2 regions of the Streptomyces sp. NPDC005374 genome follow, and region 1 is predicted to be linked to the other one. Evidence: riboswitches for the same ligand, from Rfam matches in the RefSeq annotation. Region 1 holds a riboswitch; the other holds the start of a gene.
What was found. A riboswitch is a leader RNA that binds a small molecule or an ion and turns the genes downstream of it on or off. The one in region 1 is predicted to bind S-adenosylmethionine.
Positions count from the first base shown of each region.

Region 1 (7,246 bases):
TCAATCCGTCGTACGGCTCCGGCGACGCGCTCCTGGCCGCCCAGCAGGCCTACTTCCACCGCTGGGGCGTGGTCCCCGCCGAGCTCTTCCAGGGCTCCCCCGGCGCCGCCCTCACCCCGGCCACCGCCCTGTTCATCCACGGCAGCTGGGTGCACCTGCTGGGCAACATGCTCTTCCTGTACGTCTTCGGGGTGATGACCGAGGAACGGATGGGCCGGGCGCAGTTCCTCCTCTTCTACCTCGGCTGCGGCTATCTCGCGCTCGTCGGCTACGCGGCCGCCAACGCCGGCTCCGAGCAGTCCCTGGTCGGCGCCTCCGGGGCGATCTCCGCGATCCTCGGAGCGTTCCTGTACCTGTTCCCCGGGGCCCGGGTGACCAGTCTCCTGCCGTTCCTCTTCTTCCTCCCGCTGCGCTTCCCCGCCTGGGTCGTCCTGCCCTTCTGGGTGACCCTGCAATGGCTGGCGGCGGGCCGGGCCTCCGACGGCCCCGGGGTGGCCTATCTGGCCCACCTGGTGGGCTTCGGCCTGGGCCTGGTCTTCGCCTGGGTGCGATTCGGCCGTACCACTGCTGTGTCTTCCCGGGGGACGCGGCACGCGTCGGCCGCTTCGCGGCGGGCCGGACCCCCGGCAGAAAAACAGGGCCGGCTGGACCGCGAGTAGGGTGAGGGCCCTGCCACCAGCCCCCCGAGGGAGAGAACCAGCCGTGATCACCGCGATCGTCCTCATCAAGACCAGCGTGGACCGGATCCCCGAGATCGCGGAGCGGATCGCCGCACTGGACTCCGTGAGCGAGGTCTTCTCCGTCACGGGCACCTATGACCTGATCGCGATGGTCCGGGTGAAGCAGCACGAGGACCTCGCGGAGGTCATCCCCGGCAGCATCAGCAAGATCCCGGGCGTGGAGGGCACGGACACCCACGTGGCGTTCCGCACGTACTCCCAGCACGACCTGGAGGCCGCGTTCGCGATCGGCCTCGACGGCTGACTAGGAGTCGAGCGCGAGCACGGTGATGCCGTCGGCGGTCGCGACGTACACGCGGCCGCCCCGGACGACCGGGCTCTGGGTCCCGACGGACGCCCCGCCCTCGACGCGCCTGTGCCAGGTCTGCCTGCCCTTGCGGTCGATCCCGTAGAGCGTCGAGCCGCGGCGTACGTAGACGGTGTCGCCGGCGACCGTCGGGTTGCAGTACTGGCTGCCCTCGTCGGTGAACTGGAAGGACCACGCCGTCGATCCGTCGGCGGGGTCCAGGGCGACCAGTTCGTAGTCGGACGCGGTGACGCCCAGGCTGCCGAAGGGCACGCAGGTGAAGTAGCGGCTGCCGTACACCTTGTTGTTGTTCGAGTCCCACAGCAGCTTGCCCGTGCGGCTGAGGCCGTGCAGCATCTGCTCGCCGCCGGATCCGACCATCAGGGTGCCGCCGACCAGTGCGGGCCGCCCCGTGTCGAGTCCGGCCTTCGTGGCCCACAGTCGCTCACCGGTCTTCGCGTCCAGCGCCTGCACCTGGTCCCCGAACGTGCCGACGTACACCACCCCGTCCGCCACCATGGGCTCGCTGGTGGGCGCCGGGCCGGTCGGCGTGGACCAGCGCACGCTGCCGTCGGGGGCGTAGGCCCGCACCCCGCCCGCGTCCGAACCGTTGCCGTAGGACACCAGGATGAGTTGCCCGGCGGTGACCAGGTACTGGCTGTTCGCAGCGAACGCCCTGGTCCAGCGGACCTTGCCGCCCCTGCCGAGCGCGCACAACTTGGAGGCGCCCTCCTGGTCGTCCTCCAGCAGGCAGTACACGCCCTGGGTGGTGGCGAGCGGGGACATGGTCTCGGTGCCCAGCGCGGTGTGCCACACGGTCCGCCCGTCCAGGTCCAGCGCGTGCAGTGAGCGGTCCGCGCCGCCGACGTACACCCGCGTGCCGTCCGGCGAGAGCGCGGCGCAGGGGCCGCGCCGCCCGCCGAGCCCCTGGACCTTGTACTGCCAGCCCGTCGCGGGCGTGCCCTTCGAGATCCCCGCACCGGCCGCGCCCGCCCCGCCCTCGACGGAGTCCGACGAGTCCCGCAGCCACAGCCACCCGCCCACGCCACCGGCCGCCACGACCCCGGCACCGCCCGCCACGGCCCGCAGCAGCCGGCGCCGGGACGGCGGGACGGGCGTCGGCGAGACGTGGGTGACCGCGGGAACGTCCGTGACGGTCACGGGCGCCACGTACTCGACCCGGCTCTCCCGCTCCCCCGAGTCGTGCCCGGGAACCCAGCGCGCACCGCCCTGAGCGGCCTCGGGCTCCTTCACGGCACCGGGGGCGTACCACCACCCCGCCCGCAGTTCCTCGCGCAGGGATCCCGCGGTGTGCCCCGCGGCCGCGACCAGTTCCGTGGTCGTCGGCCGCGCGCCGGGATCGTCCCGCAGGCAGGACTCCACCAACTGCAGCTGTTCCTCCGGTACGGCGGACAGGTCGACGTCGCCGGTCAGGATCCGCAGCAGAACGACCGAGTCCTGCCCCTCGCCGAACGGTTCCTTCCCGCCGGACGCGTACGCGAGGACCGCGCCCAGGGAGAAGACGTCACTGGCCGGCACCACCTGGGCGCCGTTGCGGATCTGCTCGGGCGAGAGATAGCCGACCGAGCCGACGACCACGCCGGTCCGGGTCAGCGCGGTGCCCTCCAGGGCCCGCACGATCCCGAAGTCGATGACCCGCGGCCCGTCCGGCGAGAGCAGGATGTTGGAGGGCTTGAGGTCCCGGTGGACCAGCCCCTTGGCGTGGATCGCGGCGAGCGCCTCGGCGAGCGCGGCCGCCAGCAGCCGTACCGCGTCCGCGGGCAGCGGTCCCCGGTCGAGCACCGCGTCCCGCAGGTTGGGGCCCTGCACGAACTCGGTGGCCATCCACGGCCGCGCGGCCTCGGTGTCCGCGTCCACGACCCGCGCGGTGTACGTGCCCGCCCCGCCGACGGTCTGCGCGGCCCGCACCTCGTGCCGGAACCGGGCGCGGAAGGTGCGGTCCTCGGCGTGCTCGGCCCGTACGACCTTCACGGCCAGCCGCAGCCCGCCCCGCGCCTCGGCGAGATACACCTCGCCCATGCCGCCGGACCCGAGTCTGCCCAGGACCTCGTAGGGCCCGATGGTCCGCGGGTCCGTCTCGCGCAGCTCCTGCACCCCAGGCTCCCCCTGCATTCCGTACGGCTGCCGAGGGGGAGCGTATACGCGCGCCGGACGTCAGTACGTCAGACGGCCGGGACGCAGCGGCCGTCCTCGGTGCGGTACGTCCACTTCGCACCGTCCGCGACCAGTTCCTTCACGGCCTGCACGAACCGCTCCACGTGCTCGTCGGGCGTGCCCGCGCCGAAGCTCACCCGGATCGCGTTGAGGGACTTCTCGCCGGGCGCCGCCTCGGGGGCCCCGCACTCACCCTGGGCCTGCGGGTCGCTGCCGAGGAGGGTGCGCAGGAGGGGGTGGGCGCAGAAGAGGCCGTCGCGGACGCCGATGCCGTACTCGGCGGACAGGGCGGCGGCGAAGTGGGAGCTGTTCCAGCCCTCGACGACGAAGGAGATCACGCCGACGCGGGGGGCGTCGTCGCCGAAGAGGGACAGCACGCGGACCTCGGGGACCTCTTCCAGTCCTTCACGAACCTTGGAGATCAGGTACTGCTCGCGGGCCACCAGGCTGTCGAAGCCGGCCTCGGTGAGCGCCTTGCAGGCCGACGCGATGGAGTAGGCGCCGATGACGTTCGGGGACCCGGCCTCGTGGCGGGCGGCGCTCTCGTGCCACTCCACGTCCACTCCCCCGTCCTCGCGCCGGGTGACCTTGCGGCTGGCGCCGCCGCCCGCGAGGTAGGGGTCGGCGGCCTTCAACCAGTCGGCGCGGCCGGCGAGGACTCCGGAGCCGAAGGGGGCGTAGAGCTTGTGGCCGGAGAAGGCGATCCAGTCGACGTCGAGGTCACGGACGCTCACGGGGTGGTGCGGGGCGAGCTGGGCGGCGTCGAGGACGATCCGGGCGCCGTGCGCGTGGGCGGCGGCGGCCAGTTCGCGGACCGGCCACAGCTCGCCGGTGACGTTGGAGGCGCCGGTGACGCAGACCAGGGCCGGGCCTTGGGGGTCACGGGCGGCGAGGGCCTTCTGCAGGGTCTCGACGGCCTGTCGCGGGGTGCGCGGGGCGTCGAGGTAGCTGACGCGGGCGTCCTGCCAGGGCAGCAGGCTCGCGTGGTGCTCGGTCTCGAAGACGAAGACCTGGCAGTCAGCGGGCAGGGCGGCGGCGAGGAGGTTGAGCGAGTCGGTGGTCGACCGGGTGAAGACCAGCTGGTCGTCGTCGCGGCAGTCGAGGAACTCGGCGACGGTCTTACGGGCGTTCTCGAAGAGGTCGGTCGACAGCTGGGAGAGGTAGCCGGCACCGCGGTGGACGCTGCCGTAGTAGGGCGCGTAGGCCGCCACGTCGTCCCAGACGCGCTGGAGGGCCGGGGCGCTGGCCGCGTAGTCGAGCGCCGCGTAGGTGACCACGCCGCCCGTGACGAGCGGGACGGTGACATCCCGACCCAGAACGGGCAGCTGGGCACAAATGGTCTGGACGGAGGCAGCGGTGGAGACGGACATGGGGAACTCCCGTGACAAGAGAAAGGTGAGATGGGTGCGCGGAAGCGGGGCTCGCGGCCCTATCGCATTCGATTGCTCACGGAAGACTCCCTCGAACGACCAGGACCCCTGGTGTCGAGAGGGGCCCGCGCTTGCCGTAGACCTCACTGCCTACGGCCTGGTCTTCACCCGGGGCACCCCGCCACGGACGGAGGGTTGCCGGACAGTCGGCCGGGGCCTCATGACTGTCACTCATGACCTGGTACAGAAACGTACGGGAACTGATCGCGGTCCCGCAACCCGTGTCCGGACTACGGGACCGCGACGCCCTGCTACGCGTTGCTCGCGGCCACCCAACGCTCCAGCGTCCGCTTGGCCGCACCCGAGTCGATCGACTCCGCGGCCCTGTCCATCCCGGCCCGCAACTGCTCGGCCAGCGTCCCGGTACCGGGATCCAGAGCCACCAGCGCGGCCGCCGAGTTCAGGAGTACGGCGTCCCGCACGGGCCCCGTCTCGCCGTCCAGCAGCCGCAGCGCCACGTCGGCGTTGTAGGAGGGGTCCGCGCCCCGCAGCGCCTCCACCGGGACCAGTTCGAGGCCGACGTCCCGCGGGTCGAAGCTCTCCTCGGTGACCTTGCCGTCGCGCACGATCCACACCCGGGACGTGGACGTGGTGGTCAGCTCGTCGAAGCCGTCGTCGCCGCGGAAGACGAGGGAGGAGTTGCCACGCTCGGCCAGGACACCGGCGATGAGCGGTGCCAGACGGGGGTCGGCGACTCCCACGGCCTGAGCCTTCACCCTGGCCGGGTTGGTCAGCGGACCCAGCGCGTTGAAGGTGGTCCGGATCCCCAACTGCCCGCGTGCGGCGGCCACATGACGCAACGCCGGATGGAACTTGATCGCGAAGCAGAAAGTGATCCCGGCCTCTTCCGCCACCTCGGCCACCCGCTTCGGCGTCAGCTCCAGATTGACGCCGAGCTTCTCCAGGACGTCCGAGGCGCCGGACGCCGAGGAGGCGGCCCGGTTGCCGTGCTTGACGACCTTCGCGCCGGTGCCGGCGATGACGATCGACGACATCGTGGAGATGTTCACCGTCTTCGCGCCGTCGCCGCCGGTGCCGACGATGTCGACCGTCCGGCCCGGCACCTCGATGACGTTCGCGTGCTCGTACATCGTCCGGACCAGCCCGGTGATCTCCTCGACGGTCTCGCCCTTGGCGCGCAGCGCCACGGCGAACCCGGCGATCTGCGCGTCCGTCGCCTCGCCACGCATGATCAGGTCCATCGCCCAGGCGGTGTCGTCGGCGGACAGATCACGGCCGTCCAGCAGGCCGTTGAGGAGGGCGGGCCAGGAACGGCCCGCCGCGGTGTCGCCTCCAGCGGGGGTCACAGCGCTCATGGGGCCGCTCCAGATGTCGTGGGGAAGTCTGCCCCCACCCTATCCAGCCCGGTGCACGGCGAAGGGCCCCGTCCGGTGTTCGGACGGGGCCCTTCTGCCTCGTGTGGCGAGGGCAGCGATCAGTGGTGGCCGTGGCCGCTCGTGATCTCCTTGTACTCCTCGACGGTCGGCTTGGCGATCTGGGCTTCCTCGCCGTAGTACGCCTCGCTCAGCTTGGCGCGCAGCTTCTCGGAACCCTTCACCTTGCGCTCGACGCCGTTCTCGTCGACCGTGGCGCCGATCGCGGCCGGCTCGTACTGCTCGTGCGCCGTGAGCGTGTGCAGCTGCTCCTGGCTGAGCGGCTCGTGGACCTCGACGAACTCACCGTGCGGCAGGCGCTTGATGATGCCGGACTCGCGGCCGTGCAGCACCTTGTCCTTGTCGCGGCGCTGGAGGCCGAGGCAGATCCGCTTGGTGGCGATGAACGCGAGGACCGGGGCGACGAAGAACGCGACCCGGACGAACCAGGTGATGGCGTTGATCGACAGGTGGAAGTGGGTGGCCCAGAGGTCGTTTCCACCACCGATCAGCAGCACCAGGTACCAGGTGATCCACGCGACACCGAAGGCCGTACGCGTCGGGGCGTTGCGCGGGCGGTCCAGGATGTGGTGCTCGCGCTTGTCGCCGGTGACCCAGGACTCGATGAACGGGTAGACCGCGATCGCGACCAGGACCAGCGGGAAGATGACCAGCGGGATGAACACGCCCAGGACCAGCGTGTGACCCCAGAAGTTGATCTCCCAGCCCGGCATGACACGGATCAGGCCCTCGGAGAAGCCCATGTACCAGTCCGGCTGGGCGCCCGTGGACACCTGGTCGGGACGGTAGGGGCCCATCGCCCAGATCGGGTTGATGGAGGCGATCGCCGCGATGGCCGCGATGACACCGAAGACCAGGAAGAAGAAGCCTCCGGCCTTGGCCATGTAGACCGGCAGCAGCGGCATGCCGACCACGTTGTTGTTGGTCTTGCCGGGGCCCGCGAACTGCGTGTGCTTGTGGTAGAAGACCAGGATCAGGTGCGCCACCATCAGGCCGAGCATGATGCCCGGCAGCAGCAGGACGTGGATCGAGTAGAAGCGGGCCACGAAGTCGCCGCCCGGGAACTCGCCGCCGAACAGGAAGAACGACAGGTACGTGCCGACGATCGGCACGGACAGGACCGCGCCCTCCATGAAGCGGACACCGGTGCCGGAGAGCAGGTCGTCCGGGAGCGAGTAACCGGTGAAGCCGGTGAACATGCCGAGGACGAACAGCAGGAAG
Region 1 covers NZ_JBIAKA010000014.1:53,386-60,631, forward strand. Annotated here, with positions in the region: gene ACFYRX_RS31745 (rhomboid family intramembrane serine protease) at 1-659, shown strand, start outside; gene ACFYRX_RS31750 (Lrp/AsnC family transcriptional regulator) at 703-984, shown strand; gene ACFYRX_RS31755 (PQQ-binding-like beta-propeller repeat protein) at 985-3,141, opposite strand; gene ACFYRX_RS31760 (aminotransferase class V-fold PLP-dependent enzyme) at 3,210-4,571, opposite strand; SAM riboswitch class IV at 4,694-4,810, opposite strand; gene trpD (anthranilate phosphoribosyltransferase) at 4,883-5,947, opposite strand; gene ACFYRX_RS31770 (cytochrome bc complex cytochrome b subunit) at 6,067-7,246, opposite strand, start outside.

Region 2 (7,246 bases), on a different contig from region 1:
CACGGCACCGGACGCCTCGCCGTCGAGCTGGTGTCCGCCGAGCGGCGCCCGAGCACCCTCCTGACCAAGGGGTCCTTCCACAACGCGATCGTGGCGCTGGCCGCGATCGGCGGCTCCACCAACGCGGTCGTCCATCTCCTCGCCATCGCGGGCCGGTCGGGCATCGACCTCACCCTCGACGACTTCGACCGCATCGGCTCCCGGGTGCCCGTCCTGGTCGACCTCCAGCCCGCCGGACGCTTCCTCATGGAGGACTTCCACCGGGCCGGCGGTCTGCTCGCCGTGCTCCGCGAGGTCGCCGACCTCCTGGACCCCGAGGCGCTGACCGTCACCGGAAAACCGCTGGTGGACCATCTCGACGACGCCCCGATCTGGGACACCGAGGTGATCAGGACCCGGGCCCGGCCCCTGGTCGAGGAGGGCGGCATCGCCGTCCTGCGCGGCAGCCTCGCCCCCGACGGCGCCCTGATCAAACCCGCGGCGGCCTCACCGCACCTGCTGCGCCACCGGGGCCGGGCGGTCGTCTTCGACAGCATCGAGGACTTCCACGCCCGCGTCGACGACCCGGACCTGGACGTCGACGCAGACTCCGTCCTGGTGCTGCGCGGCTGCGGCCCCAAGGGCTACCCGGGCATGCCCGAGGTGGCCAACATGCCGCTCCCCACCAAGCTGTTGGAGCAGGGCGTGCGGGACATGGTCCGCGTCTGCGACGGCCGGATGAGCGGCACCGCGTACGGCACCGTCGTACTGCACGTGGCACCGGAAGCGGCGGCGGGCGGGCCCCTCGCGCTCGTACGGACCGGAGACGTCATCAGCCTCGACGTTGAGGCCCGCCGCATCGACCTGGAGGTGCCCGCCGAAGAACTCGCCGCGCGCACCCCGAACGCGGCCACCGTGGAGGGCTTCGCCGACCCGCGGCGGGGCTGGGAGCGGCTCTACGTCGACCACGTCCAACAGGCCGACACCGGCGCGGACCTGGACTTCCTCCTCGGCTCCAGCGGCTCGGAGGTCAGCCGCGAGTCGCACTGACCAGGGGGGCGATCGGCGGCACAGCCTGCCCGCGCACTGCCCGCCCACTGGACGCCCTCTTGACGTGTGCCCGTGGCAGATCGACACTCCAGATGGGAATCCTAGTGAACAGGTAGGGAAACATGGGGCGCCTTGAACCGGCCGTCGGCCGAGTGAGCCGTACGTCTCGGCCGTCGCCTCTTCTGACCTCCCGCCGGCACATCGATCTGCAGCGGGTCTGCAGCGCGATCAGGCCCCTGGGCTGAGCCCGGCCGCTCCCACCGTTCCGTACCCGGACCGCACGCCCTTGCCGTCGCGCACAGGGACGGCTGCCTGTTCCCGCCCGACGACGCTTCCGCCGCGCGTACGTCTGCGCACCGACATCCCGGGGAGACTCATGACCGTCACACCGCTCGCCCACGTCCCCACCACCCACCCGGCCCCCGCGTTTCGCGGCCGGATCGGCCAGGACGCGCGCAGTGGGCACTACGCCGTGCCGCTCCGCTACCGGCTCCATGTGGCCGCGGCCTGCGCCGACGGCCTGCGCATCGCCGTCGTGCACAGTCTGCTCGGTCTCGACGACGTCTGTCCCGTGACCTTCCTCGACCCGGTCCCCGACTGTCCCGACGGCGGGCACTCCGCGTTGCGCCCGCTCTACGAGGCCAGTGCGCACCGGTACACCGGCGCGGCCGTCGCGCCGGTGCTCAGCGACGCCTGGTCGGGGCGGATCGTCAGCACCCACGCCGCCGACATCACCCGCGACCTCGCCCAGCACTTCGGCGCCGGCCGGCCGGCGTTGTACCCGTGCGGGGCGGAGTCGGAGACCGAGGCCGTCGAGCGGATGTGCGCCGGCATCGAGCGGTCCGCCCAGCACGCCGGGTCCGCGGGCGGCGACGAGGCCGAGCGTGCCGCCGCGCTGGAGCAACTGCTGGACTCCCTGAGCTCGTTGGAGCGCTGGCTCATCGGACGCAAGTACCTGATCCGGGATCACGTCACCGCCGCCGACGTCGAGTTGTGGGTCACCCTGGTCCAACTCGACACCGTGCACCGCGACCACCTGGACGCCGCCGCGGTGCAGCGCATCGCCGACCACCCGACCCTGTGGGCCTACGCGCGCCGCCTCGCCGCACACCCGGCCTTCGGCACCCACCTCGACCTCGACGGCATCGCCCGCCGGCACCACGCCCACTGCCAGGGCCTGGAGGCCGCCGGAGCCGCCGTGCAGATCCTGGACTGGGCGTCGCACACCGGCCGCACGTCCTGACCTTTCAACTGATGGACCTGTTTCACCTGTTGGACCGGTATTGACATTCCTTCGGGCATTTGTCTTAACTACGGCTCAGAACGGTCATGAGTGTCAGCGACAAGCCCTGGCTTGCTGACCGGCAACCCTCGCTCCGCGGTGGGGTGCCCCAGGTGACGACCGGACCGGATCACTTTTCGGTAAGCGCGAGGGCCCAAGGGGCCGGAAGAACACGGTGACGGACATGTACGCAGCCTCCAGGACGGCCCCGCGCCGCGCCCAGAGCTGCGTACAGCCGTACACCGACGTGCTCGTGGCCGACCGGAGCGTCGATCTGCTCCGCGTCAGCAGCGCACTGTGTACCGCACCGGGCCGTGCCCGCTGTCGGGGCTGACGTTTCTCCTCTCCAGCCCCCGCGTTCCTGACGAACGCCGCGCTCGCGGTGTGCCGTCACCCGCCCAGCCCCGGTGCCCGTGCGTTCGCGTCCTACCGCCGTAGTACGCAGAGCCCGCCGTGCCCCCGGGGAACACCGACTCCGCCGGAGCCCCTCATGAGTGAGCCCCCAGGCGCCGCCGTGTCCGTCACCGAGGCACCGCCGCAAGCCGACACCCCGTCACAACCACTCGCCGCACAGCGGGTTCTGCCGCTCCGGCGGCCGGGACGCTGGATCGCCACCGCCGTCGTCCTGGTCCTGGCGGCGCAGTTCGTCCACGGTCTGGCGACCAACCCCTTCTACCAGTGGGACCGGTTCGGCTACTGGTTCCTGCGGCCGACCGTCCTCGACGGGCTCCTCATCACCCTCGAAGTCACCGCCTACAGCGCGGTGTTGGGGCTCCTGGGCGGAGTCCTGCTCGCTCTGGCCAGGCTCTCCAGGAGCCCGGTGCTGCGGGCGGTGAGCTGGACCTACGTCTGGGCGCTGCGCTCGATCCCCCTGATCGTGCTCCTGCTGTTCCTCTACAACTTCTCCGCCCTGTACCGGACGTTGAGCGTCGGCGTCCCCTTCGGGCCGGCCTTCTTCACCTTCGACGAGTCCCGGCTCGCCACCGACATGGTCATCGCGGTGATCGGCCTCAGCCTCAACGAGGCGGCGTACGCGGCCGAAGTCGTCCGCGGCGGCATCCTCTCCGTCGACCAGGGCCAGCACGAAGCGGCCGCCGCGCTCGGCCTGCCCAAGGGCTACCAGTTCCGCAGGATCGTCTTCCCGCAGGCGCTGCGCTCCATCACCCCGAACTACGTCAACCAGCTCATCGGCCTCATCAAGAGCACCTCGCTGGTCTTCTACGTCTCCCTGCTCGACCTGTTCGGCACCGTGCAGTCCATGGGCTCCACCTACCCCGGCGACATCGTGCCGCTGCTGCTGGTGGCCACCGTCTGGTACCTGATCCTGACCAGCGCCGTCTCCGTCGTCCAGTTCTACGTCGAGCGGTACTACGCCCGGGGCGCCACGCGCTCCCTGCCACCGACCCCGCTCCAGAAACTGCGGGCCGCCGTCACCGGTCTCGGGGCCCGCATCCGCAGGGAGACCGCCGTATGACCGTCACCGACATCACGCCCGTCGCGCTCGAAGTGCACGGCGTGCACAAGTGGTACGGCGCCCACCGCGTCCTGGACGGCGTCGACCTCACCGTGCGCCCCGGCGAGGTCACCGTGATCATCGGCCCGTCCGGCTCCGGGAAGTCCACCCTGCTGCGGGTCATCAACCACCTGGAGAAACCGGAGATCGGCCACGTCAGCGTCAACGACGAGCTGATCGGCGTCCGTCGGCAGGGCGACCGCCTCAAGGAGCTCAGCGAGCGCGCGATACTGACCCAGCGCAGCCGCATCGGATTCGTCTTCCAGAACTTCAACCTCTTCCCGCACCTGACCGTGCTCGACAACGTGGCAGCCGCCCCCGTGGCGACCGGGAAGCTCACCAAGGCGGCGGCCCAGGAACTGGCCCGCGAACTCCTCGACAGGGTCGGCCTCGCCGACAAGGCCACCGCCTACCCGCGCCAGTTGTCGGGCGGCCAGCAGCAACGCGTGGCCATCGCCCGGGCCCTCGCCCTGCGCCCCGGTGTGATCCTCTTCGACGAGCCGACCTCCGCCCTCGACCCCGAACTCGTCGGTGAGGTCCTCGCCGTCATCAAGGACCTGGCGACCAGCGGCACCACTCTCGTCATCGTCACCCACGAGATCGGCTTCGCCCGCGAGATCGCCGACCGGGTCGTCTTCATCGACGGCGGCCGCATCGTCGAGCAGGGCCCGCCCTCCGAGGTCCTCGACAAGCCACGGCACGAGAGGACCCGGGACTTCCTGAGCAAGGTCCTCTGAACCCCGTTCGCCCCCATCATCCCTTTCGGCCCAACTCCTAAGGACAGCCATGCCCCTTCACCCCTCCCGGCGCAGTCTGATACGCGGCATCACCGCGGCGACCGCCGTCGCCACCCTTGCCGGCGGGCTCGCCGCCTGCGGCGGTGACAGCGACGCCGCCACCCGGACGACCGACAGCGCCGGCACGGTCACCGTGGGCCAGATTTCCAACGGTGCCGCCAAGGAGACCGCCCTCAAGGTCGCCGAGGTCAAGTCCATCAGCGCCGAACTGCCCGACGCGGTCAAGAAGAGCGGCAAGCTCGTCATCGGCTCCGGCACCCTCCCCTCCGGCGCCCCGCCACTCGGCTACATAGGCAGCGACCAGAAGACCGTCACCGGCTCCGAGCCCGACCTGGCCCGCCTGGTCGCCGCCGTCCTCGGCCTCAAGCCCGAGGTCAAGCAGTTCACCTGGGAGAACCTCTTCGTCGGCATCGACAGCGGCAAGGTGAACGTCGGCTTCTCCAACATCACCGACACCGAGGAACGCAAGAAGAAGTACGAGTTCGCCTCCTACCGCAAGGACGACCTCGCCTTCGAGACGCTCAAGAGCGCGAAGTGGAGCTTCGACGGCGACTACGAGGCGCTCGCGGGCCAGACCGTCTCGGTCGGCGCCGGCACCAACCAGGAGCGGATCCTGCTGGAGTGGCAGAGCAAGCTGAAGAAAGAGGGCAAGAAGCTGACCATCAAGTACTTCCAGGACAGTGCCAGCCTCTATCTCGCCCTCAACAGCGGCAAGATCGACGCCTACTTCGGCCCCAGCCCGAACCTCTCCTACCACGCGACCCAGACCGCGAGCACGCCCAGCCCGACCAAGATCGCCGGTCAGTTCTCCGGTGCCGGAGAAACACTCCAGGGCCTGATCGCCGCGACCGCGAAGAAGGACAGCGGCCTCGCCAAGCCCCTCGCCGACGCGATCAACTACCTGATCGACAACGGCCAGTACGCCAAGTGGCTCGCCGCGTGGAACCTCTCCAACGACGCCGTCACCAAGTCGGAGGTCAACCCGCCCGGGCTGCCGCTCGACAACTCCTGACTCCCCGCCGAACAGCCCGGCCGACCCGCACGTCCATCGAGAAGGGGACTCCGCCTCAGTGGTTCAGCAGACCGAAGTCCGCAGCGGCGGAGCCCCCTTGGGGGACACCGCACCCGACACCACCGTCCTCGACACCACCGTCCTCGACAACGCCGTATGGGCCGCCCTCGACGGCCCGCACGCCCACCTCGCCGAACGTGTCGGCCGCGCCGCCCGCTACCCGAACGACGTCTACGCCTTCGCCGCGCTCGACGATCCCGGTGACCCTGCCGCGTGGGCCGACCTGCACACACTCGTCGGCCCGGGAACCACCGTACGGATCAAGCCCGTCGACACGGTCCCCGAAGGCTGGGAGATCGTCGGCGGGGGAGTGGGCGTGCAGCTCGTCGACACCGCGCTGCGCGCCGAACCGGCCCCCGAGGCGGTACGGCTCGGCCCCGACGACGTGCCCGAGATCCTGGACCTGGTCGCCCGCACCAGACCTGGCCCCTTCCTCCGACGGACCATCGCACTCGGCACCTACCTCGGCATCCGCGACGAGGGACGCCTGATCGCCCTCGCGGGCGAGCGGCTGCGGCCGCCCGGCTGGACCGAGATCAGCGCCGTCTGCACCGACCCGGCCCACCGCGGCCGGGGCCTGGCCACCCGGCTGGTCCGCGCGGTCGCCGCGGGCATCCGGGAGCGCGGCGACACGCCGTTCCTGCACGCGGCCGCGGACAACACGAACGCGATCCGGCTCTACGAGTCCCTCGGCTTCACCCTGCGCCGCCGCTCGCCGGTCCTCCTGGTCCGCAGCCCAGGAACATCCCGCGACGGTACGGCGTTGTGACTCACGACGAGATCCGCCGGGCGCTGTCGTGCGCCCAGAAGGAGGAGGTGACGGGCGTGCTCCGCACCCTGCGCTCCGCCCACCTCCACTCCCGGCCCCACATCGATCTCCAGCGTGTGTCCGCCGCGCTCTGTTGTTCCTGAACCGTCACCTGCCCCAGCAGCCGTGCCCCGCCCACCCGAGGGCCGGCCCTCTCGTACGGACTTCCAGGAAGGCACCCACTCGTGTCCCCTTCTTCTTCCCTGCATCTCGCCGTCGCCCTTGACGGCACCGGCTGGCACCCCGCCTCCTGGCGCGAGCCGGTGGCCCGGCCCGGTGAGCTGCTCACCGCCGGATACTGGGCCGATCTGGTCGCCGAGGCCGAGCGCGGCCTGCTCGACTTCGTCACCATCGAGGACGGCCTCGGCCCGCAGTCCTCCCACTTCTTCGAGCCGGACGAACGCACCGACCAGGTCCGCGGCCGCCTCGACGCCGTGCTCATCGCCTCCCGCATCGCCCCGCTCACCCGGCACATCGGCCTGGTCCCGACCGCGGTGGTCACCCACACGGAGCCCTTCCACATCTCCAAGGCCATCGCGACCCTCGACTATGTCAGCACCGGCCGGGCCGGGCTGCGCGTCCAGATCACCGCGCGCCCGAACGAGGCCGCGCACTTCGGCCGCCGCACCATCCCCCCGATCGAGGACTACGACAGCCCGGTCGTCACCGACCTCTTCGACGAGGCCGCCGACCACGTGGAGGCCATACGCCGCCTCTGGGACAGCTGGGAGGACGACGCCGAGAT
Region 2 covers NZ_JBIAKA010000008.1:359,682-366,927, forward strand. Annotated here, with positions in the region: gene ACFYRX_RS22510 (IlvD/Edd family dehydratase) at 1-1,029, shown strand, start outside; gene ACFYRX_RS22515 (putative leader peptide) at 1,152-1,274, shown strand; gene ACFYRX_RS22520 (glutathione S-transferase C-terminal domain-containing protein) at 1,406-2,272, shown strand; SAM riboswitch class IV at 2,355-2,464, shown strand; gene ACFYRX_RS22525 (amino acid ABC transporter permease) at 2,802-3,785, shown strand; gene ACFYRX_RS22530 (amino acid ABC transporter ATP-binding protein) at 3,782-4,561, shown strand; gene ACFYRX_RS22535 (transporter substrate-binding domain-containing protein) at 4,611-5,633, shown strand; gene ACFYRX_RS22540 (GNAT family N-acetyltransferase) at 5,731-6,462, shown strand; gene ACFYRX_RS22545 (putative leader peptide) at 6,459-6,605, shown strand; gene ACFYRX_RS22550 (LLM class flavin-dependent oxidoreductase) at 6,687-7,246, shown strand, end outside.
Region 2: another riboswitch for S-adenosylmethionine. It lies ahead of ACFYRX_RS22525 (amino acid ABC transporter permease); the one in region 1 lies ahead of ACFYRX_RS31760 (aminotransferase class V-fold PLP-dependent enzyme).